One region of the Microbacterium sp. 22303 genome, then DNA from elsewhere that is predicted to be linked to it. Evidence: riboswitches for the same ligand, from Rfam matches in the RefSeq annotation. Region 1 holds a riboswitch; each other region holds the start of a gene.
What was found. A riboswitch is a leader RNA that binds a small molecule or an ion and turns the genes downstream of it on or off. The one in region 1 is predicted to bind thiamine pyrophosphate.
Positions count from the first base shown of each region.

Region 2: linked by a shared signal. The riboswitch ahead of thiM (hydroxyethylthiazole kinase) and the one ahead of thiO (glycine oxidase ThiO) in region 1 are both predicted to bind thiamine pyrophosphate.
Region 3: linked by a shared signal. The riboswitch ahead of ACTJI8_RS15410 (ECF transporter S component) and the one ahead of thiO (glycine oxidase ThiO) in region 1 are both predicted to bind thiamine pyrophosphate.

Region 1 covers NZ_JBQEOQ010000003.1:319,629-329,906, forward strand. The annotation lists gene hpaD (3,4-dihydroxyphenylacetate 2,3-dioxygenase) at 1-990, shown strand, start outside; gene ACTJI8_RS10985 (2-keto-4-pentenoate hydratase) at 987-1,775, shown strand; gene ACTJI8_RS10990 (HpcH/HpaI aldolase family protein) at 1,760-2,563, shown strand; gene ACTJI8_RS10995 (ThiF family adenylyltransferase) at 2,575-3,804, opposite strand; gene ACTJI8_RS11000 (thiazole synthase) at 3,801-4,541, opposite strand; gene thiS (sulfur carrier protein ThiS) at 4,655-4,915, opposite strand; gene thiO (glycine oxidase ThiO) at 5,027-6,172, opposite strand; TPP riboswitch at 6,166-6,266, opposite strand; gene ACTJI8_RS11015 (DUF6882 domain-containing protein) at 6,360-7,091, shown strand; gene ACTJI8_RS11020 (HupE/UreJ family protein) at 7,117-8,319, shown strand; gene ACTJI8_RS11025 (DUF4188 domain-containing protein) at 8,339-8,818, opposite strand; gene ACTJI8_RS11030 (TetR/AcrR family transcriptional regulator) at 8,882-9,469, shown strand; gene ACTJI8_RS11035 (hypothetical protein) at 9,599-10,138, shown strand; gene ACTJI8_RS11040 (bifunctional methylenetetrahydrofolate dehydrogenase/methenyltetrahydrofolate cyclohydrolase) at 10,223-10,278, opposite strand, start outside.
Region 2 covers NZ_JBQEOQ010000006.1:5,455-15,732, reverse strand. The annotation lists gene ACTJI8_RS16140 (urease subunit gamma) at 1-411, shown strand, start outside; gene ACTJI8_RS16135 (urease subunit alpha) at 411-2,111, shown strand; gene ACTJI8_RS16130 (urease accessory protein UreF) at 2,114-2,815, shown strand; gene ureG (urease accessory protein UreG) at 2,808-3,563, shown strand; gene ACTJI8_RS16120 (urease accessory protein UreD) at 3,560-4,303, shown strand; gene ACTJI8_RS16115 (HoxN/HupN/NixA family nickel/cobalt transporter) at 4,293-5,264, shown strand; TPP riboswitch at 5,321-5,414, shown strand; gene thiM (hydroxyethylthiazole kinase) at 5,405-6,271, shown strand; gene ACTJI8_RS16105 (bifunctional hydroxymethylpyrimidine kinase/phosphomethylpyrimidine kinase) at 6,268-8,475, shown strand; gene argC (N-acetyl-gamma-glutamyl-phosphate reductase) at 8,804-9,856, shown strand; gene argJ (bifunctional glutamate N-acetyltransferase/amino-acid acetyltransferase ArgJ) at 9,853-10,278, shown strand, end outside.
Region 3 covers NZ_JBQEOQ010000005.1:228,379-238,656, reverse strand. The annotation lists gene ACTJI8_RS15420 (ABC transporter ATP-binding protein) at 1-562, shown strand, start outside; gene ACTJI8_RS15415 (D-alanyl-D-alanine carboxypeptidase) at 981-2,882, opposite strand; TPP riboswitch at 3,107-3,216, shown strand; gene ACTJI8_RS15410 (ECF transporter S component) at 3,212-3,862, shown strand; gene ACTJI8_RS15405 (ABC transporter ATP-binding protein) at 3,859-5,427, shown strand; gene ACTJI8_RS15400 (energy-coupling factor transporter transmembrane component T family protein) at 5,424-6,227, shown strand; gene ACTJI8_RS15395 (TetR/AcrR family transcriptional regulator) at 6,229-6,858, opposite strand; gene ACTJI8_RS15390 (MFS transporter) at 7,076-8,386, shown strand; gene ACTJI8_RS15385 (glycoside hydrolase family 3 protein) at 8,400-10,181, shown strand.

The sequences.
Region 1 (10,278 bases):
GTCGACGTGCTCGGGCTGTACGTGACCGAGGAGGACGACGAGGCGATCTACCTCCGCTCCACGGAGGAGTTCATCCACCACAACCTCGTGCTGCGCAAGGGCCCGGTCGCGGCGGTCGCCGCCTTCTCCTACCGTGTGCGGACGCCCGAGGACCTCGACCTCGCCGTCGCGTTCTACACCGAGCTCGGCTGCGACGTGCGCCGCTCGCCGTCCGGCTTCGTGAAGGGCATCGGCGACTCGGTGCGGGTCGTGGATCCGCTGGGCTTCCCGTACGAGTTCTTCTACCAGACCGACCACGTCGAGCGGATGAGCTGGCGCTACGACCTGCACATCCCGGGCGAGCTCGTGCGCCTGGACCACTTCAATCAGGTCACGCCCGACGTGCCGCGCGCCGTGAAGTACATGCAGGACCTCGGCTTCCGCGTCACGGAGGACATTCAGGACGACGCGGGCACGGTCTACGCCGCGTGGATGCGCCGCAAGCCCACCGTGCACGACACCGCCATGACCGGCGGTGATGGCCCGCGGATGCACCACGTGTGCTTCGCGACGCACGAGAAGCACAACATCCTCGCGATCTGCGACAAGCTCGGGGCGCTGCGCCGCTCCGATGCGATCGAGCGCGGTCCCGGCCGTCACGGCGTGTCGAACGCGTTCTACCTGTACCTGCGCGACCCCGACGGCCACCGCGTCGAGGTCTACACGCAGGACTACTACACGGGCGACCCGGACAACCCGGTCATCACGTGGGACGTGCACGACAACCAGCGCCGCGACTGGTGGGGCAACCCCGTCGTGCCGTCCTGGTACACCGACGCGTCGCTCGTGCTCGACCTGGACGGCAACCCGCAGCCGGTCGTCGCCCGCACCGACTCCAGCGAGATGGCCGTCACGATCGGCGCCGACGGGTTCAGCTACACCCGTCCCGCCGACGAGGAGGCCATGCCGGAGTGGAAGCAGGGCGAATACAAGCTCGGCCACCAGCTATGAGCCTGCCCGAATCCACCATCACCGCGCTCGCTGCAGAGCTCGCCGAGGCCGACCGCACGCACGGCGTGATCCCGCGGATCACGGCACGGCATCCGGAGGCGACGGTCGAGGACTCCTATGCGATCCAGGGCGTCTGGCGCGACGCGCAGGTGGCCGCGGGCCGCACGCTGGTCGGCCGCAAGATCGGGCTCACCTCGAAGGCGATGCAGCAGGCCACGGGCATCACCGAGCCCGACTACGGCGTCATGTTCGACGACACCGTGTACCCGTCCGGATCCGAGATCCCCGTCGATCACTTCTCGAATGTGCGCATCGAGGTGGAGCTCGCCTTCGTGCTCAAGCAGCCGCTGGAGGGTCCGGACTGCACGCTCGAGGACGCCCTCGCCGCGATCGACTACGCCGTCCCCGCGCTCGAGGTGCTGAACTCGCACATCGAGCTCGACGGCCGCACGATCGTCGACACGATCAGCGACAACGCCGCCTACGGTGCGATGGTGCTCGGAACCGTGCACAAGCGCCCCGACGAGATCGACCTGCGCTGGGTGCCCGGCGTGCTCTCGCGCAACGGCGAGATCGAGGAGACCGGCGTCGCCGCCGGAGTCCTGGGCCACCCCGCCACCGGCGTCGCCTGGCTGGCGAACAAGTTCCACCAGCACGGCGCGCGTCTGGAGGCAGGAGAGATCATCCTGGCAGGATCGTTCACGCGCCCGATGTGGGTGGCGCGCGGCGACGAGGTGCTGTGCGACTACGGACCGATGGGAACGATCGAATGCCGCTTCGTCTGAATCCGACCTTCCGCGAGCACCTGGCCTCCTCGGACCGCGCGCTGATCGGCATCTGGGCGTGCACCGGCAGTCCTCTCGTCACCGAGATCGCCGCCGGATCCGGACTGGACTGGCTGCTGATCGACGGAGAGCACTCGGCCAACACGCTCGACTCGCTCCAGACGCAGCTGCAGGCTGCTGCCGCCTACCCGATCACGCCGCTCGTGCGCGTGCCGTGGAACGACCCGGTGATCATCAAGCAGGTGCTCGACCTGGGCGCGCAGAACATCATCGTCCCCATGGTCTCCTCCGCCGATGAGGCCCGCGCCGCGGTCGCGGCCACCAGGTACCCGCCCGCGGGCGTCCGCGGCGTCGGATCCGCCCTGGCCCGCAGCGCCCGCTGGAACCGCGTCGCGGGCTACCTCGGCGACGCAGCGCAGCACGTGTCCCTGACCGTGCAGATCGAGACCACGGCGGGCGTGGACGCGGCCGCCGAGATCGCCGCCGTCGACGGCGTGGACGCCGTGTTCGTCGGCCCCTCGGATCTGGCGGCGTCGATGGGGCTGCTCGGACAGCAGACGCACCCCGACGTCGTCGCCGCGGTCGAGCACGTGTTCCGTGCGGTGGCCGCAGCCGGAAAGCCGGTCGGGGTGAACGCGTTCGACCCGGTCGCCGCCGATGCATACATCGCCGCGGGTGCCGCGTTCGTCGCCGTCGGGGCAGACGTGGCTCTGCTCGCCCGCGCCTCCGAGGCCCTCGCGACCCGCTTCCTCCCGGCCCCGGAGGCGGGCCCCGCCGCCAGCTACTGACCCGATCCGTTTCAAAGCGGAACGCCCCAGGCCGCCATACCGCCGGCGAGGTTGCGCAGCGGGGTGCCTTCCGGAGCGGTCGATCGCAGCGCGTCGATCGCACGGGCCGAGCGGATCCCGGACTGACAGGTGACGACGATGTCGCGTCCGTCCGCGGCGGCCTCGCCCAGCCCCGCGGCGAGCGCAGGCCAGCCGTCGGCGAGGATGCGGCCGAGCGGCACATGCAAGGATCCCGGGATCGACGCCGCCGCCCGCTCCGTGGACGTGCGCACGTCGACCACGACGAGACCGCCCGCCCCGGCGCGCAGGCGCACGCCCACCTCGCCCGCGGAGATGTCCTCGAGGCGATCCTCCGGCAGCGCCGCCGCCGCGCGACACGCATCTGCGACCGCCTCGAGCCCGGTCGCTCGCGGGCGGTCCGGATCCGCCGCGAAACGCAGCTCGTCCCATCTCGCAGTGAGCGCGTCGTACCGGGCGAGCCGTCCGACGAGCGGCTCGCCGATCCCGCAGACGAGCTTGAGGGCCTCCACGGCCATCGCCGATCCGACCACGCCGCAGAGCGCGCCGAACACGCCTCCGGTCGCGCAGTCGAGGGACTCGTCATCGGGAAGCTCGGGGAACAGATCCCGGAGCATCGGCCCGCGACCGGGCCAGAACACGCTCATCTGGCCGGCGAAGCGCAGGATCCCGGCCCACACCACGGGGGTGCCGGTGAGCTCCGCCGCGTCGTTGCAGAGGTACCGGGTGGCGAAGTTGTCGCTGCCGTCGAGCACGAGATCGTGCGCCGCGAAGAGCGCCAGCACATTGTCCGGACCGAGCCGTTCGACCCGTGCGACCACCTGCACCACGGCGTCCCGAGCCGCCACGGCTTCCCGCGCCGATTCGGCCTTGGGGCGACCGACATCGCTCTCGGTGTGCAGCACCTGTCGCTGCAGGTTGGTGCGCTCCACCCGGTCGTCGTCGACCACGGTGATCCGGCCGATGCCGGCCGCGGCGAGGTACTGGATCGCGGGGGCGCCCAATCCGCCGGCGCCGATCACCAGCACGCGGGCGGCGGCGATGCGGCGCTGCCCTTCCACGCCGACCCCCGGGAGGGCGAGGTGCCGGGCGAACCGCGCGGCCCGCGCCGGAGGCAATTCGGGGCCTGGCTCCACCAGGGGTGGCAGCGCAGCCGGCCCAACCGCATCAGCCGACCCGACCACATCGTCCGCGACGGCGGCGCCGACGGCGGCCGGCGTCACAGGTCCGCCTCCGACGGGCGGCGTGCGATGAGCCCCTCGGCGCCGGACGAGGCGAGGGCGAGCGGTCGCTTCGGGATCCGCCCCGCCGCGCGCGCCAGCCGCCCCGCCTCGACGGCGGCGCGCATCGCCCTCGCCATCGCCGCGGGGTCGTGCGCGCGGGTGACGGCGCTCGCGAGCAGCACCGCGTCCACGCCGAGCTCCATGGCCAACGCGGCGTCCGACGCGGTGCCGACCCCGGCGTCGAGCACGATCGGCACCCCCGCGCGGTCCACGATCGTCGCGATGTTGTGCGGGTTCAGGATGCCCAGACCGCTGCCGATCGGCGACCCGGCGGGCATCACCGCGGCGACGCCCACGTCTTCCAGACGGCGAGCCAGTGCGGGGTCGTCGTTCGTGTAGGCGAACACGCGGAAACCATCGGCGGCGAGCTCCTCCGCGGCCCGGAACAGCTCCACCGGATCCGGCAGCAGCGTCTCCTCGTCGGCGATCACCTCGAGCTTGACCCAATCGGTCTCGAGCGCGTCGCGGGCCAGCTGCGCGGTCAGCACGGCGTCGCGGGCGGTGTAGCAGCCGGCGGTGTTCGGCAGGGCGCGCACGCCCAGCCGCTCCAGCAGCGCGAACACGGAGTCGCGTCCCTCCGGGGAGAACCGGCGGATCGCGACGGTGGTGATCTCGGTGCCCGAGGCCAGGAGCGCCTGCTCCAGCAGTGCGAGGCTGGTCGCGCCTCCCGTCCCCATGATGAGACGGGAGGAGAACCGCTCCCCCGCGACGAGGAACGGATCCGTCTCCGCGGGCAGGTCCGCAGCGAGGTCGGGACGCGCGCGGGTGGTGTCGATCGCGGTCATGACGGTCAGCCGCCCTGCACCGCGGTGACGACCTCGACCTCGTCGCCATCGGCGAGAGTGCGCACGGACCAGCCGGTGCGAGGCACGACGGAGCCGGCGATCGCCGCGGCGACGCCGAGACGTCCGCCGTCGGCGCGCGCGCCGTCGGCGCGGAGCTCGCGCCCGGTGACCTGCGCCACCAGGTCGAGCAGAGACGATCCGGCCGCGACGGCACGCGGGGCGCCGTTCAGCCGGATCGTGGGGGCAATGGAGGTGTCGGTCATCATCGGCCTTTCTTCGGAGGATGCGGGATACGCGGGAGGGGACCTGCAGAGGCACCGGCGAGGCGCGGGGCGCCGAGTGCACGGCGAGGTCCGGGCGCACGACGGACGAGGTGTTCAGGCGACGCTGAGAGCAGAGGCGACGGTGGCATCCGCCACGCCGGTGCCGCCGAAGCGGAACGGATCCAGCGCCGCCGAGAAGGCCGGGGCGACATCTCGCCCTTCGACCAGGTCCGCACCGAGCTCAGCGGCCAACGGCGTCAGCAGCACGCCATGCCGGTCGAACCCGGTGGCGACGACCAGCCCGGGCGCGACACGGCCGAGCAGCGGCACCGCGTCGGGGCTGCCCGGGCGAGCCCGAGCGAGAACCTCGACGACCTCGCACTCCGCGATGCCGGGCACGATCCGCTCCGCGTCGCGCAGCAGCGCGAGCACGCCACCGGCCTGCACTCCCTCGACGCCGCCCTCGCGCACGGTGGCGCCGAGCACGAGCTCGCCGTCCTCGCGGGGCACGAGGTACACGGCGGAGCCCCGCACCAGCCCGCGGACCGTGTGGGTGAGCAGCGGGCGGATCCCGTCCGGCACCCGCAGGCGCAGGATGTCGCCCCACACCGGACGCAGCGGCAGCCGCGGCACTCCGCCGATCCGCGCCGCCCCCAGGCCCGCGGCCACGAGCACCTCGTCGGCGGGCGCCCGTTCGCCGGACGCGGATCGCACTCCGGTCGCACGCCCGGAGCCGGCCTCCCGTTCGACGGCGGCCACCGCCTCCAGACGCACCCGCGAGCCGAGCTCGGCGAGCAGCGCGGCAGTGACCCGGCGAGGGTCGACCTGATGGTCCTCGGAGACGAGCAGTCCCCCGGACACGGCCGGGGCGAGCGCGGGCTCGAGCTCCCGCGCCTCCGATCCGGTGATCCGCCGCACGGCGCCGCCACCCAGCGCGGCGAGCTCTGCGAGCGTCGCCCGGTCGGCGGCGTCGACGCCGAGCGCCAGAGTGGCGGTACGGCGGTGGCCCGTGCCGAGCCCGGTGCGCTCCTCGAGTGCGCTGACGAAGGCCGGGTAGCGCGCCGCCGCCTCTGCCAGCAGCGGATGCAGGACGTCCTGGCCCCAGGTGAGCTCGGTGGTCGGAGCGAGCATTCCCGCGGCGGCGCGGCTCGCCCCCGCGGCGGGGAGAGGGTCGAACACGGTCACCTCGTGACCGCGGCGAAGCAGTTCGGAAGCGCTGGCGAGGCCGATGATCCCGGCGCCGACGACGATGATGCGCATGGCTGTGCCCTTTCCTACGACGGTATGACCCGTATCAGGTTCAGCGGTCGGCACGTGGCCCTCTCAGCCCCTCTGGGCTCCCGCGGACCCCTCCACCCTAGGGGGTCGTGACGACGGTGATGCACCGATGCCGCCTCCGTGACGGCGCGACTGGCGCATTCATAGGCCTGCGCGGCAGGATGAGGGCATGACGTTCCCCGCCCTCGCGCCCCTCGCCGACCGCGCCGCGCTGTTCGCCGCCCTCCGCCAGGACCAGCTGGTCACCGCGACCGCCGCCCTGGGCGAGCACCGCTGGGACGTCGACCTTGCAGCGGGCACCCTCACCTTCACGTCGGAGACCGATCCGAGCCGCCAGCTCGTCGCGCGGGCATCGCTCGTCGCCACGATCGCCCCGGGACCCCGTTCGCTGATGTGGGCCTGGGCGCACCCGCAGGGCGGATCCGATCCGTCCGTCGCCGGCCTCCGCGACTACGGCACGACCTATTCGATCGATGCGCTGTCCAATCCGGAGCTGCCGTTCCCGGCCGAGATCGACGCGGACCTGGACGGCTGGATCGCCGGCGCCGCGCATCAGGTCGGCGCGATCGCCGAGGAGATCACCGGACGCTCGCCGTACTACTCCGCCCCGGTCGGCAGCGGCACGCGCGCCGTGTTCCTGCTGGACGCAGCCCTTCCGCCGCTCACGGTCGCCGACGCCGTCGTCGCCCTGCCTCGGATCCTGTCCGAGCTGACGCTCTCCGACGCGCGCTCCTCCGTGTGGGATCTGGCCCGGCTCGCCGGCTGGAACATGCAGTGGGCCGATGAGGCGTACTCGGCGGCGGTCGTCAGCGATGCGAGCGGCAGCGCCACGTTCCGCTTCGACGAGTACGCCCGGATCGCGGGCATCGAGTCGCAGCTCGGGCAGGCCCCGCAGGCCTGATCCGGGCGCTGCGAAGCACCCGGAGATGCGTTCGGCCTCGCGCGTCGCGGTGGCCCTCGCGGTCACCGTCGCCGCGCTGCTGCTGTCCGCCGCCCCGGCCTGGGCGCATGTGACAACGGTCGCGTATGCCGACCTCACCGCGACCGGCCCGAGCGATGTCCGGGTCGAGTTCGACCTCCAGTACGAGCTGCTCAGCGCGTCCGCCGCCAAGGCGCAGGACGACCCCGCGCTCTTCGCCACTGCCGTCGAGCACCCTCGGCCGGGCGCGGAGAACCAGGTGCTCGCCGACCACGCCGCCGCCATCCTCGCGTACACCACGAAACGATTCACCGTTGCGGTCGACGGCGGCTCGGTCTGTGCACCGCATCCTGACGTCCCCGCGGTGTTCCACACCAGGGACGCGACCGATTACGCCCGTTTCGGGATCCGCTATGCGTGCGCGGCCGGCCACGGCGGCGCGTTGGTCGTGCACAGCACGCTGTTCCCCGACGCCGAGGGCATGGTCAGGGACACCAAGACGATCGTGACGTACGCGATCGACGGCCGCAGCGGCAGCGCCGCCCTCGACGCCGCGCACCCGCAGTTCTCGACGGCGCAGCCCTGGACCGCGCGCTTCGCCGAGTTCTTCCTGCTCGGCGCCGAGCACCTGCTGACCGGGATCGACCACATCCTGTTCCTCATCGCGCTCATCATCAGCTCGCGCCGGCTGCGCGACGTGGTCCTCGCCGCGACCTGCTTCACCCTCGCGCACTCGATCACGCTGCTGCTCGCCGCGCTCGGGCTCGTGCACATCGGTGCGAATCTGGTCGAGCCCGCCATCGCGCTGTCGATCGCCGCCGTCGCGGGCTGGCATCTCTGGGAGGAGCGGCTCCGACGCGCGGCGCGACGACGAGGCGAGCCGGCGCCGCCGCCGTCCCGCTCGGCCTCGCTCGTGCGACTCGGGATCGTGTTCGGTTTCGGCCTCGTGCACGGGCTCGGCTTCGCGACCGCGCTGAAGATCGACGAGCCGTGGTCCTGGACGCTGCTGTGGTCGCTGCTCGTGTTCAACCTGGGCATCGAGGCGGTGCAGCTGGCCGTCATCCTCGTGGTCTTCCCGCCGCTCCTGCTGCTGCGCCGCCGCATGCCCCGCACGGCGACCGTGCTGGGCATCGTCGTCACCGCCGTGGTGCTCCTGTTCGGCCTGCTCTGGTTCGCGATGCGGGTCCTCGGCCTGCCGGGAACCCCCTGAGCCGCCGAGGGCGACGCCGTCAGCGGCCGAGCCGCTGACGCGCTGTGTTCCTCCCCGCACCGACGGGCCCGTGGGCCGTGGCCGCGGCGAGCCCGAAGAGCGGCATGTCGGCGTAGATCGCCTCCATCTCCCCCGCCGGGACCTGGTAGGTCTCGTGCCAGACCCCGACACTGCCGGATCCGAGCAGCGTGCGCATGAAGTCGCGCCAGGGCTGCAGGTGCGGAGCGTCGCGATCCGCGGCGAAGCGCTGCAGGTGCTCCGGGCTCTCCCAGTACGAGAGCAGGATCGTCGTACGGCCCAGCCAGCTCTCGCAGCCGAGCATGCCTGTCTCCGGATGCTGCGCGAGATGGCGGAGCATCTTCGGCATCTGCCGCGCCACGCGCTGCACGCGGCCCAGCTGCCACCACTTGTTCGCACGCATCCCGATCACGAAGACCGTGATGTCACTGCGATCCACGACGGCCGTGTACCGGCCGGGAAAGACCTGCCGACCCATCATCGCTCCTTTCGAACGTTGTTATAGAACGTCGTTACAGAACGACGTTACGGTAGAGTCGCGTCCATGGCAAGACCCATCACCCACGATGCGAACCTGCGTTCCCGGCTCATCGAGGTCGCCTCGGCGATGATCGACCGCGACGGGCCTGAGCGCTTCTCCGTGCGCGAGGCGGCGCTCAGCGCAGAGACCTCGACCTCCGCCGTCTACACCTTGTTCGGCAGCAAGGCGGACCTGATCACCGCCGTGATCGCGGACTCGTTCGCGTCGTTCGCGCAGGCGCAGCACGAAGCGGAGGCCGGCGGCCTGCGAGCCCTCGGCGAGGCGTATCGGGCCTGGGCGCTGCAGCACCCCGATCGCTACCGGCTCATGTTCAGCGGCGCGATCGCCGGGGCCGCCCACGGCGCGACGGACGGCGGCAGCGGTCCGGACCCGGATCCGGAGCTGGACGCCCTCCTTCCCCTCGCACGCACGCTCACGGGGGTCGGCCGTGTCGATGAGGGGGTCGATCTGCGCAGCACTCTCGCGGTGTGGGCGCAGGTGCACGGTGCGGTCAGTCTCGAACTGGCCGGCGTCGCACCGCCGTGGATCGACGCCGACGCCGTCTACGCGTCCGTGCTCGACACGATCGCCGCGGTGCACCCGGGGCGCTGACGCACTCGCGCCGAGCCGGCCGGGCCGGGCCGCCCGAAACCGGCTGAGCAGAGCCGGGCATCCGCCCCACCCCTGCCCATCCGACCCGCGCAGCGGGCCCCGGACCCGATTCCGTGACAGTCTGGACGCATGAGGAATCTGATCGTGCGGTTCGCGTCGCTCTACGTCTTCAACGTGGTCGTGCTGCTCGTCATCGGGTGGCTGACACCCGCCAGAGTCGGCCTGCATGCGCTCTGGGCATCGGTGATCCTGACCCTGGCGGCACTCTTCCTCAAGCCGCTGCTGCAGAGGGTCGCGTCGTCGATGTCCGCCGGCGGCACCAAGGTCGTGCAGTACCTGGCCGTATTCGTGGTCGAGTTCGTCATCTGGCTGCTCACCGTCTGGCTGAGCGGCGTGCGCGCAGGCAACGTCTGGGGCTGGATCCTGCCGCCGCTGATCCTTCTGGTCGGCTGGGTGGTCTACGACCAGGTCGACGATGCACTGACACGCAAGACCGGCGAGCTGTATGACGCCGCCGGGGCGAAGATCGCCGGATCCCGCTCCGCATCCGCGTCCGAGACGGCTTCGGCTCCCTCCGCCGCGTCCTCCCAGGCGACCGCGGCGGCACGCGGGGAGCTCCAGGACGGCCTCACGCCCGAGCAGCGCCGCATGCTCGACGAGCTCGGCTGAGCCCGCGACCCGCAGACGGAACGGGCGGATCCGACCTGTCGTCGGATCCGCCCGTTCGTCGTCGGTGCGCGTGCGCCGGGGCGCTCAGCCCGCGGTGCGCTCCGCCGCCTCGACCACGTTCGTCATGAGCAGGGCGACCG
Region 2 (10,278 bases), on a different contig from region 1:
GTGACGGTGCACCACCCGATTCAGGAGCCGCCCACCGCGCGGTCGGACGAACAGGCCGTTCCGGCGGAGGCGCCCGGTGCGTACCGCATCGTGCCGGGATCGATCGAACTGAACGCGCGCAGCTCGGCGGATGCGGCGAAGAGCCTGGTCTTCCTGAACACCGGCGACCGGCCCATCCAGGTCGGCTCGCACGTGCACCTGCGGGATGTCAACACCGCCCTCGCCTTCGACCGTGCCGCGGCGCATGGCTTCCGACTGGACATCCCGTCGGGCACGTCGCAGCGGTTCGAGCCGGGCGCGTCTCGCGAACTGGCGATCGTCGCCCTCGCGGGGATGCGCCGAGTGCCAGGTCTGCAACGGGGGAACACGGACGAACCGGCGCTCGACGCCGAGACGGGGAGGGGGGCCTGATGCGTCTGGACCGCGAGCGCTATGCGTCCATCTACGGCCCCACCGCGGGCGATCAGGTGCGCCTCGGCGACACCGATCTGTGGATCGAGATCGAGCGGGACCTCACCGCCGGCGGCGAGGAGGCCGTGTTCGGAGGCGGCAAGTCGATCCGCGAGTCCATGGCCCAGTCGACCGCTACCCGGGCCGAGGGCGCGCTGGACACCGTGATCACCAACGCGATCGTGCTCGACTGGTGGGGCATCGTGCGCGCCGACGTCGGCCTGCGCGACGGCCGGATCGTCGCGCTGGGGCGCTCGGGCAACCCGGACATCGCCGATGGCGTGCATCCCGATCTCGTGATCGGGCCTTCGACCGACGTGATCTCGGGCGAGGGCAGGATCCTCACTGCGGGCGGGATCGACTCGCACGTGCACCTGCTCTCGCCGTCGCAGATCCACGAAGCTCTTGCGGTGGGGGTCACCACGATCGTCGGCGGCGGCACCGGCCCCTCCGAGGCGTCCAAGGCGACGACCGTCACCCCGGGGGCGTGGCACCTCGAGACGATGCACCGGTCGCTGGACCGCTTCCCGGTCAATGTGCTGCTGCTCGGCAAGGGCAGCACGGTCTCCCAGGAGGCGCTGCGCGAGCAGGCGCTCGCCGGTGCCGCGGGATACAAGATCCACGAGGACTGGGGGGCCACGCCGGCCGCGATCGACGCGGCGCTGACGGCCGCCGAGGAGTGGGGCCTGCAGGTCGCGCTGCACTCCGACTCGCTCAACGAGACGGGCTATGTGCAGTCCACCATCGACGCCATCGGCGGGCGCGGCATCCATGCGTTTCACGTCGAGGGCGCCGGCGGCGGTCATGCTCCGGACATCCTCGCGATCGCGTCGCTGCCCAACGTGCTGCCCGGATCGACCAACCCGACGCTGCCGCACACCGTGAACACCGTGGCCGAGCACCTCGACATGCTCATGGTGTGCCACCATCTCAATCCGGCCGTGCCGGAGGATCTGGCGTTCGCGGAATCCCGGATCCGGGCCACGACGATCGCCGCCGAGGACATCCTGCACGATATGGGGGCGCTCTCGGTCACGTCCTCCGACGCCCAGGCGATGGGGCGGATCGGCGAGGTCATCACCCGCACCTGGCAGGTCGCGCACGTCATGAAGCACCGTCGCGGGCGGCTGAGCGAGAGCCTGCCCGCCGACAACGAGCGGGCCCGGCGATACGTCGCCAAGTACACGATCAACCCGGCCATCGGGCACGGGATCGACCACGAGGTCGGATCCGTCGAGGTCGGCAAGCTCGCCGATCTCGTGCTGTGGGATCCGCGCTTCTTCGGCGTGCGCCCCGAGGTCGTCATCAAGGGCGGCGGCCTGGTCTGGGGCGCGCTGGGGGATCCGAACGCGTCCATCCCGACGCCACAGCCGGTCCTGATGCGCCCCGCCTTCCTGGACGCGATCGGCGCCGATCTGTCCGTGACGTTCGTCTCGCCCGCCGCGCTCGCCGACGGTCTCCAAGAGCGTCTGGGCCTGCGCCGCCGGCTCGCCGCGGTGCGGAGCACCCGGGCGGTCACGAAGGCGGATCTGAAGAACAACGACGCCCTCCCGCGGATCGACATCCGTCCCGACACGTTCGCGATCTCGATCGACGGCGAGACCGTGGTGCCCGCCCCTGTGGATCGGCTTCCGCTCGCCCAGCTGTACGCGATGTTCTGATCATGATCGCTCCGGCACACCTGTCGACGCGCCCCGCGTCGCTCACCGTCGCGATGCTGCTTGCCGACGGCCGGCTGCCGTCGGGCGGGCACGCGCATTCGGCCGGTCTCGAGCCCGCACTTCTCGCGGGCATGTCCGCGGAGGAGGTACCGGCGTACCTCGTCGGGCGGGCGCGGACCACGAGCCTCGTGGAAGCCGGGACGGCGGTCGTCGCACGGCACCGGCTGCGTGACGCCTCGTCTGATCCGGGGCTCGACGAGATCGTCGATCACTGGGCGGCGCGCACCCCCAGCGCGGCGCAGCGTGAGGCGTCCCGGCTCCTCGGACGAGGTGTTCTGCGCCTGGCTGCACGGCTCTGGCCCGATGCCGAGGCCGTGCGGGCATGCGTCGAGCTGACAGCCCCGCCGAGGCCGGTGGTCGTCGGCGCGATCGCCGCGGTGACCGACATGGATCCGCGTGACCTGGTCCGGGTCTTCGTCTACGAGGACGCGCAGACCGCCGCAGCGGCTCTGCTCAAGCTCGCTCCGACCGACCCCGCGGTGCCCGTCGGCTGGGTCCTCGCCGCGTGCACCGCAGTCGAGGAGTTCGTCGACGCCGTCGCCGAACTGACCGATCCCGCCGGCATCCCCGCCGGCAGTGCCCCTCACTCCGAGGGCTGGGCGGAAGCCCACGCCCTCACGAACCGGAGGTTGTTCCGTGCCTGATTCCCTCGTTCCCCGTGCTCTCCGCCTCGGCATCGCCGGCCCCGTCGGGGTGGGCAAGTCCACCCTCATCGCAACGGCGTGCCGCGCTCTCGCGGACGAGATCGCGCTCGGCGTGATCACGAACGACATCTACACCGACGAGGATGCGCGCTTCCTCCGCTCCGCCGGCGTGCTGGATCCGGACCGGATCCGCGCGGTGGAGACCGGAGCCTGCCCGCACACCGCGATCCGCGACGACGTGACCGCGAACCTGCTCGCCGTCGAGGATATCGAGCGCGACTTCGCGCCGCTGGATGTCGTGATCATCGAGTCCGGCGGTGACAACCTGACGGCGACGTTCTCGCCGGCGCTCGTGGACGCCCAGATCTTCGTGCTCGACGTCGCCGGGGGCGGGGATGTCGCGCGCAAGGGCGGCCCGGGGATCGCCCGCGCCGACCTGCTCGTGGTGAACAAGACCGACCTCGCCCCGTACGTCGGCGTCGACGTGGCGCAGATGGTGCATGACGCGTCGGACGCCCGGGATGGCAGAGAGGTGCTCGCGCTCTCGCGCACCGACCCGGACTCCGTGGCGCGGCTCAAGGGCTGGGTCCTGGATATGCTCGCCGCGTACCGCTCCGGCGCGCATGAGCCCCAGGATCCGGGCCCGATGGCGCCGCATTTCCACGCCGACGACAGCGAGGCCGGCGGGTACGTGCACAGCCACGATGACGGTGCGGTGCACGTGCACGCGCACGCGGAATCCCGGTGACGGACGCCGTCACCGCATCGATCACGGTCGTCCAGGTCGCAGCCGGTGCCGATCGTGCCCGCGTCGTGCTGCGCTCCGGCGCGATCGCCGCACGCATCCTCGAACGCCGGCCGCGCTACGCCCGCGTCGGGCTCGTCGCCGCGGGAGCGCTCCTGCTCGGGGGCGATGCCGTCGACCTGCGCATCTCGGTCGGCGCGGACTGCACGCTCGAGCTGGAGGACATCGGCGGCACCGTCGCCTATGACGGTGAGGGCAGACGCGCCTCGTGGACGGCGCGCATCGAGATCGGCGACCGCGGGATCTGCACGTGGCACGGCCAGCCCTTCGTCATCGCCGACGGCGCCGACGTCGACCGTCGCACGGACGCGGAGCTCGGCGACGGTGCGGCGCTGCTGCTGCGCGAGACGCTCATCCTGGGCCGTGTCGGGGAGCGCGGGGGCGCGATCCGGGCGCGCACGGGGGTCACGGTGCAGGGCGCGCCCGTGCTGATCGAGCACCTGGACGTGGACGGGCGCTTCCCGATCCCCGGAGTCCTCGGTGCCGACCGCGTGCTCGACAGCGTGGTCCTGATCGGGCGTGAGTCCGCGGAGCAGGATCCCCCCTGGCGCACGAGCGGGATGGCTGTGCTGCGCCCCGAGCGCGGTGGGCTGGTGGTGCGATCGGTCGTCGACGCTGCCCATCTCGGCGATCTCGCGACCGGGTGGGGCGCGCTGCGGGAGGAGCTGATCCATGAGGCCTAGCCCGACCGCGTACGTCGTCGCTGCGCTGCACGTTCTCGGATGGGGTGCGCTGCTGCTGTCCGCGGGATCTCCGCTCGGCATCGGGCTGGGGGTCACCGCGTATCTGCTCGGACTCCGGCACGCGTTCGACGCCGACCACATCGCCGCGATCGACAACACGACGCGGCAGCTCCTCGCGCGCGGACGCCCGGCACGGGGCGTGGGCCTGTGGTTCTCCCTCGGCCACGCGAGCGTCGTCTCAGTCCTCTGTGTGCTGCTGGCGTTCGGCGTCGGCGCGCTCGCCGCGGGAATCTCGGATCCGGACTCGCCGCTGCAGGTCTGGACGGGAGTCATCGGTCCGGTCGTGTCGGGCGTCTTCCTGCTCGTCATCGCGGGGGCGAACATCCTCGCCCTGCGCCGCCGTCGCCGGCCCGGCGATCATCGGCACGGCGGTCCCGCATGGGCGCTGGTGGGCCGGCTCAACGCCGTGATCGACCGGCCGTCGCGGATGTACGTCGTGGGGCTGCTGTTCGGTCTGGGCTTCGACACGGCGACGGAGATCGGTCTGCTGGCCCTCGCGGGCTCCGCAGCGTCCCGTGCCGTGCCGTGGTGGATGATCCTGATCCTCCCGGTGCTGTTCGCCGCGGGCATGTCGCTGCTGGACTCCGCTCAGGGGGCGATGTCGCGGCGCGCATACTCGTGGGGCTCGACCGGACGCGAGCGGGCGATGCGGCGCTACGACCTGCTGGTGACGGGCGTGTCGATCGTCGTCGCGCTCGTGATCGGCGTCGCCGAGCTCGCGGGGGTGGCGCTGCGGAGCCTGCCGCACCCGAGTGGCTTCGCGCGCGCCGTGGGCGAGCTCGATCTGAACGCGCTCGGGTTCGTCCTGACCGGGCTGCTGATCGTCTTCTGGGCGGCCGCCGCGGCGTGGGCCGGCGTCGTGAACGGGCAGCGGTCCGCAGAGCGGTCCCCGCTGGACTGACCGCGCCTTCGCCGCGCGCGAGGCGTGCCAGGCGAAGGCGCCTGGCTAGACTGGCCCGCAGTGACACGGGGTGCCGCATCCGCGGCTGAGATCACACCCGTCGAACCTGATCTAGGTCGTACTAGCGAAGGGATGTCGCGATGAACGCGCGTCTGGAATTGTCGTCCGAGTCCACGGTGGAATCCGCCGCGGACCTTCTCACGCAGCTGCGGGCGGAGCCCCCGCTCGTGCAGTGCATCACGAATTCGGTCGTGACCGGCTTCACGGCGAACGTGCTGCTCGCGCTCGGCGCGGCTCCCGCGATGGTGGACATCACGGGCGAGGCCGGCATGTTCGCCGCGATCTCGTCCGGGCTCCTGGTGAACCTCGGCACGCCCACGCCCGAGCAGCGCTCGGCGAGCCTCGAGGCCATCGGCGGTGCGCGCACGGCGGGGACGCCGTGGGTGCTGGATCCGGTCGCGGTCGGCGCGCTGCCGGTGCGCACCGCGCTGGCGCAGGACCTGCTCGCGCTGCGTCCCACCCTCATCCGCGGCAACGCGTCGGAGATCCTCGCCCTCGCCGGCCGCAGCCAGGGCGGGCGCGGCATGGATGCCCTGGACGGCACCGAGGCGGCGGCCGACGCGGCCCGCGAACTGGCCCGGAGCACCGGCGGAGCGGTGGCCGTATCGGGCCCCGTCGACCTCCTCGTCGACGCCGAGCACGAGATCCGGATCGCGAACGGCGATGCCCTGCTCACCCGTGTCACAGGGGGCGGCTGCGCGCTGGGTGCGGTGATGGCCGCCTTCCTCGGGGCTGCGCGGCAGACCGGCGACAGCCCTCTGGTCGCCGCCTCTGCGGCCACCCTCGTCTACACGCTGGCCGCCGAGGACGCCGCCTCCCGATCCGACGGTCCCGGATCCTTCGCCGTCGCCCTGCTCGACGCGCTCGCGGCGATCCGGCCGGAGTCCCTCACGGCGCGCGCACGCGTCGAGGCCGTGGCGATCGAGACGGCCGAGGCCACGGCATGACGCTCGCAGACGTCGCCACCGCGCCGCGCCCCGCCGGCACCCGCGAGGCGACCTCGCGGCGAAGGCTGACGGCGGAAGACCTTGCGCTCTACCTCGTCACGGACCCCGTGCTGAGCGGTGCACGCGGAGTGCCCGCCGTGGTCGACGCCGCCGTGGCGGGCGGTGTCCGGATCGTGCAGCTGCGCGACAAGGACGCCGATGACGCCGCGATCGTGGAGCAGCTCGTCGAGCTCTCCGAGGTCATCGCGGGGCGGGCGCTGCTCGTCGTCGATGATCGGCTCGACGCCGTCGTGGAGGCGCGGCGCCGCGGCGCGCGCGTGGACGGCATCCACATCGGCCAGTCGGACGTGTCGCCCCTCGTCGCCCGTTCGGTGCTCGGCCCCGATGCGATCGTCGGCCTCACGGCGAACCAGCCGGCGCACCTCGAAGCCGCGACGGCGCTGCCGGCCGGCACCGTCGACTACCTGGGTGTGGGAGTGATCCACCCCACGACCACCAAGCGCAACCACCCGCCGGAGCTGGGCGTGGCCGGATTCGCCGCGTTCGCCGTGGCCAGCTCGTTGCCGTGCGTCGCGATCGGCGGCATCGGCCGTGAGGATGTGGCCGCCCTGCGTGCGGCGGGCGCGGCCGGCGTCGCCGTGGTGTCCGCATTGTGCGCGGCCCCGGATCCTCGGGACGCGGCGCGCACGCTGCTGCGGGCCTGGGGTGCGGGCGGCGTGCCGCGGGTGCTCTCGATCGCCGGCAGCGACCCCTCCGGGGGCGCGGGAATCCAGGCGGATCTCAAGGCGATCGCCGCGAACGGCGGTTACGGCATGGCCGCGATCACCGCTCTGACGGCGCAGAACACCCGCGGCGTCCGGGCCGTGCACGTCCCGCCCGCCTCATTCCTGCGCGCCCAGCTCGACGCGATCGGCGACGACGTGCGGGTCGACGCCGTGAAGATCGGAATGCTCGCAGAGGCCGCGGTCATCGCGGAGGTCGAATCGTGGCTGCGAGCGCACCGCCCGCCCACGGTCGTGCTGGATCCGGTCATGGTCGCCACCAGCGGGGACCGGCTGCTGGACACCGAAGCGGAGCAGGCCCTGCGCGCGCTGCTGCCGCTGGCCGACCTCCTCACTCCGAACCTCCCCGAACTGGCCGTCCTCGTACGGGAGCCTGCGGCGACGAGCTGGACGGGCGCCCTCGGCCAGGCGCAGCGGCTCGCGGCGGCGACCGGTGCGCTGGTGCTCGTGAAGGGCGGGCATCTCGGCGGCGACGAGGCGCCCGACGCGCTCGTCGGTCCCTCGGGGCCGGTACGCGAGTATCCCGGCTCCCGCATTCGCACCGCGAGCACCCACGGCACAGGATGCTCGCTCTCCGCCGGGCTCGCGACCCGCCGGGCTGCCGATCTCGACTGGCGCGATGCGGTGGCCGAGGTGCGGTCGTGGCTGCGCGAATCGATCGCCGCCGGCGCCGGGCTGCAGGTCGGATCCGGTCACGGTCCGATCAGCCACTTCGCCGGGCTGTGGCGGCGCGGGGGACTGGCCGCCGTCCCTGAGGCGGAGACCGTCGCCTCGGACTGGTGGGAGGCGATCGCGCCCATCCGGGACGCGATCGACGAGCTGCCGTTCCTGCGCCGGATGGTGGACGGATCCCTCTCGGCGGCCGCGTTCCGCTGGTATCTGGCGCAGGACGCGTTGTACCTGCGCGAGTACGCGCGCACCCTGGCCGAGGCGGCCCGCCTCGCGCCGACTCCTGAGGAGCAGGCGTTCTGGGCGCACTCGGCAGAGCAGGCGGTGATCGTGGAGCTGGAGCTGCACGCGAGCAGGATCTCTCCCGACGGGGTGGGGGCCGACACGTTCCGGGCCGAGCCCGCCCCGGCGACCGTCGCCTATCTCGACCACCTCCGCGGTGCCGCGTTCGATGCCGACTACGGCGTGCTGATCGCGGCCCTGCTGCCCTGCTTCTGGCTGTACTCCGATGTGGGCGCCAGACTGCACGCCGCTGCCAGCAGCGACCCGTCGCGCCCCTTCGCCGAGCACCCCTTCAAGGACTGGCTCGACGAGTACGCGGATCCGGGGTTCGCCGACGCGACGGCGAGGGCGATCCGGTTCGTCACCGCGCGCGCGGCCGCCGCGGATGCGGCCACGCGCGAGCGGATGCGGGTCGCGTTCGTGCGCTCGAGCGAGCACGAGCGGGCCTTCTTCGCCGCGCCCGCTCTCTGAGCGAGCGCAGCGCGACGGGTGGCGGCGGCCGGGTGTCGCCGCCACCCGCGACCGGGCTCGATGACGCGCGAAGGCGCCCTCGATTTGGAGGAGAGCGCCACCCCGCGCTATCGTCGCCGCATGCTTCCGGCTCCGCACACGACCACCCTCACGGGTGCGGTCGTGGTGCGTCGACGCCGTTCGGGCGACCGCCGACTCTAGGCGACCCCGCGCTCCCGCGTCGTTCGCGGTCGAGTGCCGGCGTCGCCGCCTCCGGCCCCGCATCGCACTCCTGTCCCGCGCCGTCTTCTTGGGCGTCGCCGGCAGACCCGACCGTTAAGGTGGAAGCATGACGTATTCCGTCGCCGTCTCCGGCGCATCCGGTTATGCGGGCGGCGAGATCCTTCGCCTGCTCGCGAACCATCCCGACGTCGAGATCCGCACCGTCACGGCGCACTCGAACGCCGGACAGAAGCTCTCCGAGCATCAGCCGCATCTGCGCTCGCTCGCGCACCTCACCCTGCAGGACACGACGCCGGAGATCCTCGCCGGCCACGACATCGTGTTCCTCGCCCTGCCGCACGGCCAGTCCGGTCAGTACACCGACGCCCTCGGCGAGGTCCCGCTCGTGATCGATGCGGGAGCCGACCACAGACTCACCTCCGAGGCCGCGTGGGACGCGTTCTACGGCGGGGACTTCCACGAGCCGTGGGCCTACGGCGTCCCCGAGTTGCCGGTGAACGGCGTCAAGCAGCGCGAGCACCTCCGCGGCGCCAGCCGCATCGCGGCCCCCGGCTGCAACGCGTCCACGGTGAGCCTGAGCCTCGCCCCCGGCGTCGCGGCGGGCGTGATCGACCCGTCCGACATCGTGACCGTGCTCGCCGTCGGCCCATCCGGTGCCGGCAAGAGCCTCAAGACCCATCTGCTGGGCAGTGAGATCCTCGGATCCGCCAATCCGTACGCCGTCGGCGGCACGCACCGGCACATCCCCGAGATCCGTCAGGCTCTCGCCGCCGCGTCGGGAGTGGCGCCCGAGGGGATCCGGATCTCGTTCACCCCGGTCATCGTGCCGATGGCCCGCGGGATCCTCGCGACCTCGACGGCCCCGATCGTCCCAGGCGCCACCGACGCGCAGATCCGCGAGGCCTGGCAGAGCGCCTATGGCGACGAGGTCTTCGTGCAGCTGCTGCCGGAGGGATCCGTCCCTCGCACCGCCGACGTGCTCGGCGCCAACACGGCGCTCATCGGCCTCGCGATCGATCGCGCCGCGAACCGCGTCGTCGTCGTCACCGCCGTCGACAACCTCGTCAAGGGCACGGCGGGAGCCGCCATCCAGTCCATGAACATCGCGCTCGGTCTCGCCGAGACCACGGCGCTCAGCATCAACGGAGTCGCCCCATGAGCGTGACCGCACCCCAGGGATTCGAGGCGGCCGGCGTCGTCGCGGGTCTCAAGTCCACCGGAAGGCCCGATGTGGCCCTCGTCGTGAACCGCGGCCCGCGGAAGGTCGGCGCCGCGGTGTTCACCAGCAACCGCGCCAAGGCGAACCCGATCATCTGGTCGCAGGAGGTGGTGAAGGACGGCGTCGTCGAGGCCGTCGTGCTGAACTCCGGTGGTGCGAACTGCTTCACGGGCCCGTTCGGGTTCCAGACCAGCCATCTCACGGCGGAGCGCGCCGCAGAGCTGCTGGGGGTGAGCGCCGGCGACGTGGTGGTCTGCTCCACCGGGCTGATCGGCACCGGGGACGAGGTCTTCCGCGGCAAGGTGCTCGCGGGCGTCGAGGCCGGCGTCGCGCAGCTGAGCGCCGACGGCGGACAGGCCGCC
Region 3 (10,278 bases), on a different contig from region 1:
CGAGACGAAGCTCGACGAGGACGCCTCGAACGTCTCGGCCGGTGAGCGTCAGCTGATCACGATCGCGCGCGCGTTCGTCGCACAGCCGTCGATCCTCATCCTGGACGAGGCCACGTCGGCCGTCGACACCCGCACCGAGCTGCTGCTGCAGCACGCGATGGCGGCGCTGCGGCATGGGCGCACGTCGTTCGTGATCGCGCACCGTCTGTCCACGATCCGCGACGCCGACCTCATCCTGGTGATGGAGCACGGCGACATCGTGGAGAAGGGCACGCACGAGGAGCTCATCGCGGCCGAGGGCGCGTACTGGCGGCTGTACCAGTCGCAGTTCGAGCAGGCCGCGAGCGATACCGATGCCGACCAGGCTCTCGTCACCGGAACCGTCACGGTGCCGACCGACGGATCCGTCGCGTCGGTCCCTGAGCTTGTCGAAGGGGCCGAGGCCGGCGGGGCCGCCGTCGCCGGGGCGGGGACCGCTCCTGTCGCTGTGGCCGAGCGGGTCATCGAATCGGCCGAGCGGCCGGACGGCCCGTCGATCGAGTTCGGCGACGACCGGGTCTGAACCGTCCCCCTCGATGAGAGCGCCGTCGTCCTGTTCGCAGGGCGGCGGCGCTTTCGCGTTGCCGGATTGCGCCGTACATTGTGCGCCGTGCACCGGGGTTGGCGTCGGGGCCGGGGTCAGCGGCAGGGACGGGTGCTGCCGAAGTCTCAGTCGAAGTCTCAGTCGAGGGCGGATTCGGGGTCGCGGCGGGGCGCGGCCGTAGTCTCAGCCGTCGCAGCGGCGGGCCCGCGCCCGTGTGTTCAGGTCGCACTTTCTGCTCTGCCGAGGCCGGTTTCAGAGCAGAAAGTGCGACCTGAGCGGATCCAGTGCGACCTGAGCGGATCCAGTGCGACCTGAGCGGATCCAACGCGACCCGGACCGACCGGCTGCGACAGGGTCATACTCGCCCAACGACCGTTGCCGGTCGGATCCGGGATCCCTACTTCGTGAGTCCGAACAGCTCGAGTGGATGGGTGAGGCGCCACCAGAGGCTGGGGCCGTGCAGGGCGGTGCGCAGTTCCAGCGGCACCGAGGCGGAATCCAGCGGACCCTTCAGGCTGAGCGTTCCCGCCTTCTCGCCGGCCTTCCACTGGTCACCGAGCGAGAACTTGGTGGTCGCGGTGGCCGAGGCGCCGTTCCACAGCACGACCCGGCCGTCTTCGGCCGCGACGACCTGGGTGGTCTCGCCCCACGCCGTGTCGACGGTGCCCAGCGTCGCACCCTTGCCGACGGTCTGCGGCTGGTCCTTCAGCGCCGCCTCGATGCCGGCGTACAGGGCTCGTGAGGCATCGACCCGGCCCTGATCGCTGTCCTGCCCGAGGGCGGCGACGTAGATTCGCACGATGGTGTCGCTGTCGGAGACGTCCTTTGCCGAGAGCAGGTTGTAGCGAGTGTCGTCCCCATCGCCGATCGTGCCGGTCTTGATGCCGACGATGCCGGCGTCGTCGATGAGGCCGTTGGTGTTCTTCACGACGCCCGCGCCGGGTAGTTCGACGCTCTTCTGCTTCACGATCCCGGCGATCACCGGGTTCTTCTCGGCGATCTGGCCGAGCTGGATGAGCGCGCGCGGGGTTGCGACGTTGCCGAAGTCGAAACCGGAGGGCGTGACGACCGTGATGTCGCCGAGGTCGTGCTGGCTCAGCCATTGGTTGGCGGCGGCGGCGTAGTTCTCCTCCGTACCCCAGACCTCGCGGGCGAGCCGGTCGGCGTAGTTGTTCGCGGAGCCGAGCAGGATCCCCTCGTAGAGCTGGTACTGGGTGAGGGATCCGTCCACAGGCACGTCGAGCGCGGACTGATCCTGCCTCAGGTAACTCAGGTAGTCGTCGCTGTCGGCCTGGGTGAATGCGAACGAAGGACCCTGCTCGCCGGGCTTGAGCGGAAGCTTGTCGAGCGAGACGAGCACGGTCACCAGCTTCGTGATGCTGGCCATCGGTACCTGCTGCTCGGCCGAGGCGATCGCGCCGATGCCCTCGACGCCCACGGCGGCGCTGCCCGTGGCAGGCCAGGCCGCAGCCGCCGCAGGGGCGGCGGCCGGCTGGAACTCGACCGCGGAGGCGACGGGCTGCACGGCGTTCAGCGGCCAGAGCGCGGTCGTGGCGCCGTACGCCACGATCACGGCGAGCACTCCGACGAACGGCAGCAGCACGCCGGGCCGGACGAGGGTTCGGTGCGGGGCGTCGTCGAGCAATGACCGGGAGGGAGCCGTCGCGGCGGCCGTACCGGCGCCCACCCGGGCCACGTCCACCCAGGTGAGAGCGGCGGTCGGGGTACGGTCGGGGCCGCGGACCAGCCCTGCGGAGGGCAGCGGTCGCACGGGGGCGACGGGGGTCCGGTCGGCATCGGTGCCGGCGGCTGCCTGCGGCACGGAGGCTGGTTCGGTAACGGCGGTCCGACCTGCGCCGATGGCGGGGACGAGGGGCGTCGGCTCGACGATCGGATCCTCCGGCAGCGCGGGCGGCGTCGACTCCGACGTTACGGCCGGCGCCGACGTTACGGCCGGTGCCGACAGGGCGGGCGGTGCGATCTCGATGGCCGGATCCTTCTCGGCGACCGCCGACTCAGAGGTCGCAGCCGACCCGGAGGGAACCGCATCCGTCGCTCCTCCGAACAGCGATGCGGAGGGGGTCGACTCGGGTGCGGGGAACAGCGGTGCGGCGGGAGGGACGTCCTGCGCGGGGAACAGCGACGCGGATCCGCTCCGCTCCGGCGTCGTCGAGAACAGTCCAGCCGGCTCGACCGCGGTCTCGTCGATCTCCGTTTCGGTGCCCTCTGCATCGAGTGCGTCGGTGTCGACGATCTCCGGATCGACCTGGGCGGCCCCCGGACCGTCGTCATTGTTCACCCCCCTACCGTATCGGGCGCCCCTGTCAACAGCGGGTATCCTGCGCGTTCGGGCGGTCCGGGAGGCCGGGGCGATCGTGACGCGGTCAGGGCGATCCGCCCGCTCTCCACCGCCGCAGGATGACCCTCCGCGCGGACCGAGGGCATCCGGCGACAGCGCAGGGGATGGGCTGCGTCGCACCACGACGAGGCGGTCGCCGCCGCTTCCTCACGGCGCTAGAATGGGCGGATCACCACGGGAGTCCGGCGAGCCGGGCTGAGAGGGAGCGAATCGCGCTTCGACCGTCGAACCTGATCCGGATCATGCCGGCGCAGGGAGGAGTTTCCATGATGCACACATCCGTCCGCGCGTCCGAGACGAACGCAGACAGCACGCAGAGCCGGGGCCTCGGCCGTCCGGGACTCTGGCGCTGGCGCGTCGTCGACATCGTCGTCGCCAGCGTGATCGCCGTCGCGTGCGCCGGCGTCTTCCTGCTGTGGGACATCGTCCACGTGGGGCCGAGCGCCCTGCTCACCCCGCTGCTTCCCGGTCTGCAGGAACTGCTCGCCGGCCCGTGGCTGCTCGCCGGAGTGCTCGGCGGTCTCATCATCCGCAAGCCCGGTGCGGCGCTGTACACCGAGCTCGTCGCCGCGGTGATCGAGTCGCTCGTCGGCAACCAGTGGGGCCCGCTGACGATCGTGTCGGGGCTCGTGCAGGGCCTCGGCGCCGAACTCGTGTTCCTGGTCTTCCTGTACGCCTCGTGGCGGCTGCCCGTCGCGCTGCTCGCGGGAGCCGCCGCCGGTCTCGCCTGCGGCATCAACGACCTGATCCTGTGGTACCCCGGATCCGGGACCCTGTTCATCACGGTCGCGCTGATCTCCGCCACGGTGTCGGGCCTGATCGTCGCGGGCCTCGGCGGGTGGCTCATCACGCGGGGCCTCGCCGCGACGGGCGCCCTCAGCCGCTTCGCCTCCGGGCGTTCCGCGGCTGCGCGGGTGTGAGCGCGGCACGGCCAGGAACGCCCGCGCGGCTCGAAGCGCACGGCTGGGGCTGGCGCTACGCCACTCGGCGTCGCTGGGCGATCCGTCACGCCTCCGTTCAGATCGAGCCGGGGGAGCGCGTGCTGCTGCTCGGCGCTTCCGGATCGGGCAAGTCGACCCTCCTGCAGGGCCTCGGCGGCGTGCTCGGCGGCGCCGACGAGGGCGAGGCCGAGGGAGCGCTGCTCGTCGACGGGGTCCCGGCGGACCGCGCCCGCGGCAGGGTGGGGATGGTGCTTCAGGATCCGGACACGCAGACGATCCTGGCTCGCGTGGGCGACGACGTCGCCTTCGCGTGCGAGAACCTCGGAGTTCCGCGGGCGGAGATCTGGCCGCGTGTGGACGCAGCCCTCGCCGCCGTCGGGCTGGACCTGCCCCTCGATCGGCCGACCTCGGCGCTGTCCGGCGGGCAGAAGCAGCGGCTCGCGCTCGCCGGCGTGCTCGCGATGCGTCCGGGGGCGATCCTGCTCGATGAGCCGACGGCGAACCTGGATCCCGCCGGCGTCGCCGAGGTGCGTCGCGCGGTCGGCTCGGCGCTGGACGCCACCGGGGCGACCCTGGTGGTGATCGAGCATCGCATCGACGTGTGGATCGACCTCGTCGATCGCGTGATCGTGCTCGGCACGACGGACGACACGACGGTCGTGATCGCGGATGGCGACCCGCGCGCCGTGCTGGAGCAGCGTGCCGACGAGCTCGCCGCGATGGGCGTGTGGGTGCCGGGCATCGACGTCGCGGCGCGGGCCAGAGCGCTGGTCCGCGCGCCGTCGCCGTCACCGGAGGCGCCCACCGGACCCGTCTCCGGACTGCCATGCCGTGGTCCGGGTGGCGCGGGCGGCGAGCGCGGCGCGGGCGGCGACGGCGGCGAGGAACTGCTCCGCGCCGACGGTCTCGTGGTCGGCCGCGCGAAGGGGATCCCGGTCGCCGGACCGTTCGACCTCGTGGTCCGCGCCGGCGAGGTGCTCGGGATCACGGGTCCGAACGGCGCAGGCAAGTCCACGCTCGGGCTCACCCTCGCCGGTCTCATCCCGCCCCAGCGCGGACGGGTGCGCGCCACTGCGGCCCTGCACGCGGACGCCTCGGGGACGGATCCGATCTCGTGGTCGTCGCGGGAATTGCTCACGCGCATCGGCACCGTGCTGCAGAGCCCCGAGCATCAGCTGCTGGCGAGCACGGTGCGCGACGAGCTCTCGATCGGGCCCCGCGCGCTGCGCCTGCCCGATGCCGAGATCGAGGCCCGCGTGACCGAGCTGCTGGGAAGGCTCCGCCTCGACGCGCTCGCGGCGGCGAACCCGTACACGCTCTCCGGCGGTGAGAAGCGCCGGCTGACGGTCGCTGCGGCCCTCGCCACCAGGCCCCGTGTGCTGGTGCTCGACGAGCCGACGTTCGGGCAGGACGCCCGCACCTGGGCGGAACTGGTCGCCATCATCGCCGAGGTGCGCGACGCGGGCACCGCGGTGATCGCGATCTCGCACGACGAGGACGTGCTGCGGGCTCTGGGTGCGCGGCGACTGGAGGTCGGCGCATGACCCTGGCCCTGCCCGACATCCGTGCGGTCCGCCCCGGACCGATCGCGCCGCGCAGCGCGCTGGCGAAGCTCGCCGCCGCGCTGCTGATCACGCTGCCGCTGATCCTCTCGGTCGACGCCCTCTCCGCGCTCACCGCTCTGGTGCTCTCGATCCCGCTGCTGCTCTGGTGCGGTCTCAGCGCGCGCGAGTTCTGGCTGCGCACCGCGGTGCTCTGGATCGCGGCGCCGCTCAGCGCCGTGACCATCGCGCTGTACGGCCAGGCGAGCGGAGCCGTGCTGTTCGACTGGTTCGTGGTGCACGTCACCGAGGGGTCGCTCACACTCGCCCTGGCGACGGGGCTGCGGGTGCTCGCGATCGGGCTCCCCGCGGTGGCCTTGTTCGCGACGGTGGATCCGACGGACCTGGCGGACGGCCTCGCGCAACGCCTGCGGCTGCCGGCCCGCTTCGTGATCGGCGCGCTGGCCGGCATGCGCATGCTCGGCCTGCTCGCCGAGGACTGGCGTTCGCTCGCGCTGGCCCGGCGGGCACGCGGCGTCGCGGATCAGGGCCGGATCCGACGGGGGATCGGCATGGCGTTCGCGCTTTTCGTGCTGGCGGTGCGGCGCGGATCCTCACTCGCCATGGCGATGGAGGCGCGGGGTTTCGGCGCGCACGATCTGCCGCCGCGCACGTGGGCGCGTGCGGCGCCGTGGACCCGCGCCGACACCGTGCTGGTCGCGCTGGGCGCCCTCATCCCGGCGATCGCGATCACGGTCGCCGTCGCCGGCGGGACGTGGCACCTGATCCTCGGACCGTCCTGAGTCAGGGCCTCCGCGGGCCTGCCTCGTCCCCGAGGGGCACCACGAGCAGCTCCTCGATGCGGCGGCGCAGGGCCTCGGCCATGTCGACCGAACCGGGGTCGAGCAGCCACTGCAGCTGCAGGCCGTCCATGAGGGCGGTGAGTTCCGCCGCGGCGCGGTCCTCGTCGACGTGCGGGGCGAGGTGGCCCGCCGCGCGGGCGTCGCGCAGGGCCTTGGCCGTGCCGGACCTGATCCGCTGGTAGCGCCGCACGAAGTAGTCGTGCGCGGGGTGCGCGGGGTCGGCGGCCTCGGCGGAGAGCACGGCGTACAGGGCGATGATCCCACCCACCTCGGTGTTGTGCCGGGCGAGGTCCACCATGCCGCGCAGGATCCCGATGCCGTCCTGGCCCTGCGAGCCATTGCGCCGGAACCGTTCGCGATCCTCCAGATCCCTGGTCTCCAGCACCGCCTCCATGAGCGATTCCTTGGTGGGGAAGTGATGGGCCAGACCCGCGCGGGAGATCTCGCAGACCTGCGCGATCTCGAGCATCGTGGCGCTGTTGAAGCCGACGCGTCCGAACAGCGCGGTCGCGGCCGCGATGATCCGCTCCCGCCGGGCGCGGCCCGTGGTGTATCCGCGTTCGGTCGTCATCGGTGTCCCATCGTATGCGTCGGCGGGCATCGGCGGGGGTTGCGCTGACACCGGATCCGCGGCTGGATCCGCAGCCGAAGGCGCCTGAGATGCCTGCGGAACAAAAACCTACACTTGTGCCGGTATTCATGCTAGCTTCGATCAACCGGCTCCGAGGACGCGTCGAGCGCCTTCGTCGGCCCGACCCGATCCCACCGCTCGCCCCCAAGGACTGACAATGACGTCGACAACATCCGACACGCCCGAAGAGCTGCGCCCGCCCATCACCGAGACCACGTTCGTGGCGACCGCCTCCGGCGAGGACGACCCTCCCGCGCCGATCAAGGGCGTGCGACGGCTGCTCGCCTGGATCATCCCCGCGAACTTCGCGATCTTCGTGATCTGGGGCGCGGTGCCGGGGATCCTGCTGCAGGCGCAGCTGATCGCGATGTTCCCCGACGAGAAGACCCAGGTCGCGAACATCGCGATCGTGTCGACGATCGGCGCCCTCGGCGCGATGATCGCTCAGCCGGCCGCCGGACAGCTCTCCGACCGCACCCGTTCCAGGTTCGGCCGCCGCGCGCCGTGGATCATCGCGGGCGCGATCGTGGGCGGTATCGCGCTCATCGCACTCGGGTTCATGAACAACCTCGTGGGCATCATCATCGCGTGGACGCTGATCCAGGTCGCCTACAACTTCGCGCAGGGCCCGCTCTCGGCGATCCTGCCGGACCGCGTCCCGGTCGCCCGCCGCGGCACGTTCGCCGCGCTCTCCGGCATCGGTCTCATGTTCGGCGCGCTCGGCGGTCAGATCATCGGATCCCAGCTCGCGCACTCGATCACGCTCGGCTACATCATCTTCGCCGTCTTCGCGGTCGTCGTGCTGCTCGGGTTCGTCGTCGCGAACCCGGACCACTCCAGCCTCAACTTCCGGAACGAGCCGTTCAGCTTCGGCGAGTTCCTGCGCACGTTCTGGGTCAGCCCGATCAAGCACCCGGACTTCTTCTGGGCGTTCACGGGCCGCCTGCTGCTGTACACCGGATACTTCGCCGTCACCGGGTTCCAGCTGCTGATCCTGAAGAACTACCTCGGCGTGAAGGATCCCTTCTCGGTGATCCCGCTGCTCGGCATCCTCAGTCTCGTCGGGATCCTCATCGCGACGGTGATCTCGGGACCGCTCTCCGACAGGGTCGGCCGGCGCAAGCCGTTCGTCTTCGGGTCCTCCCTGCTCATGGCGGTTGCGCTGGTGTTCCCGATGATCGCCCCGTCTTACACGTCGTGGATGATCATGACCGTGATCAGCGGCTTCGGATTCGGCATGTTCCAGGCCGTCGACACCGCCCTGATGAGCCAGGTCCTGCCGTCCGCCAAGAACTTCGCCAAGGACCTGGGCGTCGTGAACATCGCGGCGACTCTGCCGCAGACCTTCGCCCCCGGCGTCGCCGGCGCGATCGTGCTCGCATTCGGGTACGGAGCGCTCTTCCCGATCGCGATCGTGCTGAGCGTGCTCGGCGCGGTCAGCGTCTGGTTCATCAAGTCGGTCAAGTAGAGGAGAACATGAGATGACGGACACTGTGAACGAGGTCGTGCTGCCCTACCGCGACGCCTCCCTGCCGATCGACGAGCGCGTCGAGGATCTGCTGGGCCGGATGGAGCTCGCCGACAAGGTGGGCATGCTGTTCCACACCATGGCGGCCTTCGCCGAGCTCGACGAGAGTAACCCGACCTTCGGACTCCCCTCGATCTCGTCCATGGTGCGCAAGCGCCGGATGAGCCACTTCAACCTGCTCGGCGCCGCTCCCGGCGGCCGCGAGTTCGCCGCCTGGCACAACGCCCTGCAGCGGATGGCCCTGGACACCCCGCTGGGGATCCCGATCACGCTCTCCACGGATCCGAGGCACTCGTTCAGCGACAACCCGCTCACCTCGCTCATGGCGGGTCCGTTCTCGCAGTGGCCGGAGACGCTCGGCTTCGCGGCCCTCGCCTCCCCGGAGCGCCTCGAGCGCTTCGCCGACATCGCGCGGCAGGAGTACCTCGCGGTGGGCCTGCGCGTCGCGCTGCATCCGCAGATCGATCTGGCCACCGAGCCGCGCTGGTCGCGGATCGCGGGCACGTTCGGCGAGGACGCGGATCTCACCTCGCGCCTCGTGGTCGGCTACATCCGCGGCTTCCAGGGCTCCGAGCTCGGCCCGGACTCGGTCGCGACCATGGTCAAGCATTTCCCGGGCGGCGGTCCGCAGCTCGACGGCGAGGACCCGCACTTCGCGTGGGGCAAGGAGCAGGTCTACCCGGGCGACGCGCGGGACTACCACCTGCGCCCGTTCATCGCGGCGATCGGTGCCGGAGCGACCCAGATGATGCCATACTACGGCCAGCCCGTCGGCACCGACTGGGAAGAGGTCGGGTTCGGCTTCAACAAAGGCGTGCTCACCGATCTGCTGCGCGACGAGCTGGGCTTCGAGGGCATCGTCTGCACCGACTGGGGCCTGCTCACCGACGTCGTCGTGTTCGGCGCCGACATGCCCGCCCGCGCCTGGGGCGTCGAGCACCTCACCCGGCCGCAGCGCATGGTCAAGGCTCTCGACGCGGGCATCGACCAGTTCGGCGGCGAGCTGTGCACCGAAGAGCTGCTCGGGCTCGTCGAGCGCGGCGAGGTCTCCGAGGATCGTCTGGACGTCTCCGTGCGGCGACTGCTGCGCGAGAAGTTCCGGCTCGGCCTGTTCGAGAACCCTTTCGTCGATGAGCAGACGGCGGCCTCGATCGTCGGCCGGCCCGACTTCGTCGCCGAGGGTCTGGACGCGCAGAGCGACTCGCTCACGCTGCTCACGAACACGGCGGTCGACGGCGGATCCCCGATCCTCCCGCTCGCGCGCGGAGTGAAGGTCTACGCCGAGGGCGTGGCCGCCGAGGCGCTCGCCGCGTATGCGACCGTCGTCGCGAGCCCGGAGGAGGCCGACGTCGCGATGCTGCGCATCAAGGCTCCGTTCGAGGACCGCGACCGCGGCGGGTTCAGCGACCTGTTCCACTCCGGGTCCCTCGAGTTCCCGGCCGAGGAGCACGCACGGCTGACAGCGATCGCCGAGTCGGTGCCCACGGTGATCGACATCTACCTCGACCGTCCGGCCGTGCTCGGCGGCCTCGAGGAGTCTGCGCGTGCGGTGCTCGCGGACTACGGCGCCTCGGACGAGGCCGTGCTGCGGGTGCTGTTCGGCGAGCGCGGACCGCAGGGCGCGCTGCCCTTCGATCTGCCCCGCTCGGACGCCGCCGTCGCCGCCAGTCGCACGGATGTGGCATTCGACACGGAGAACCCGACCTTCCGGTTCGGGCACGGCCTGCGGTACTGACCGGCACCACGAACGCGGTCTCCTCCGGGAGGCCGCGTTCGGCGTCGCGAGTGACAGCGGGATTCCGATCCGGCGCGTGGGGTCGCTGAGCCAGCGG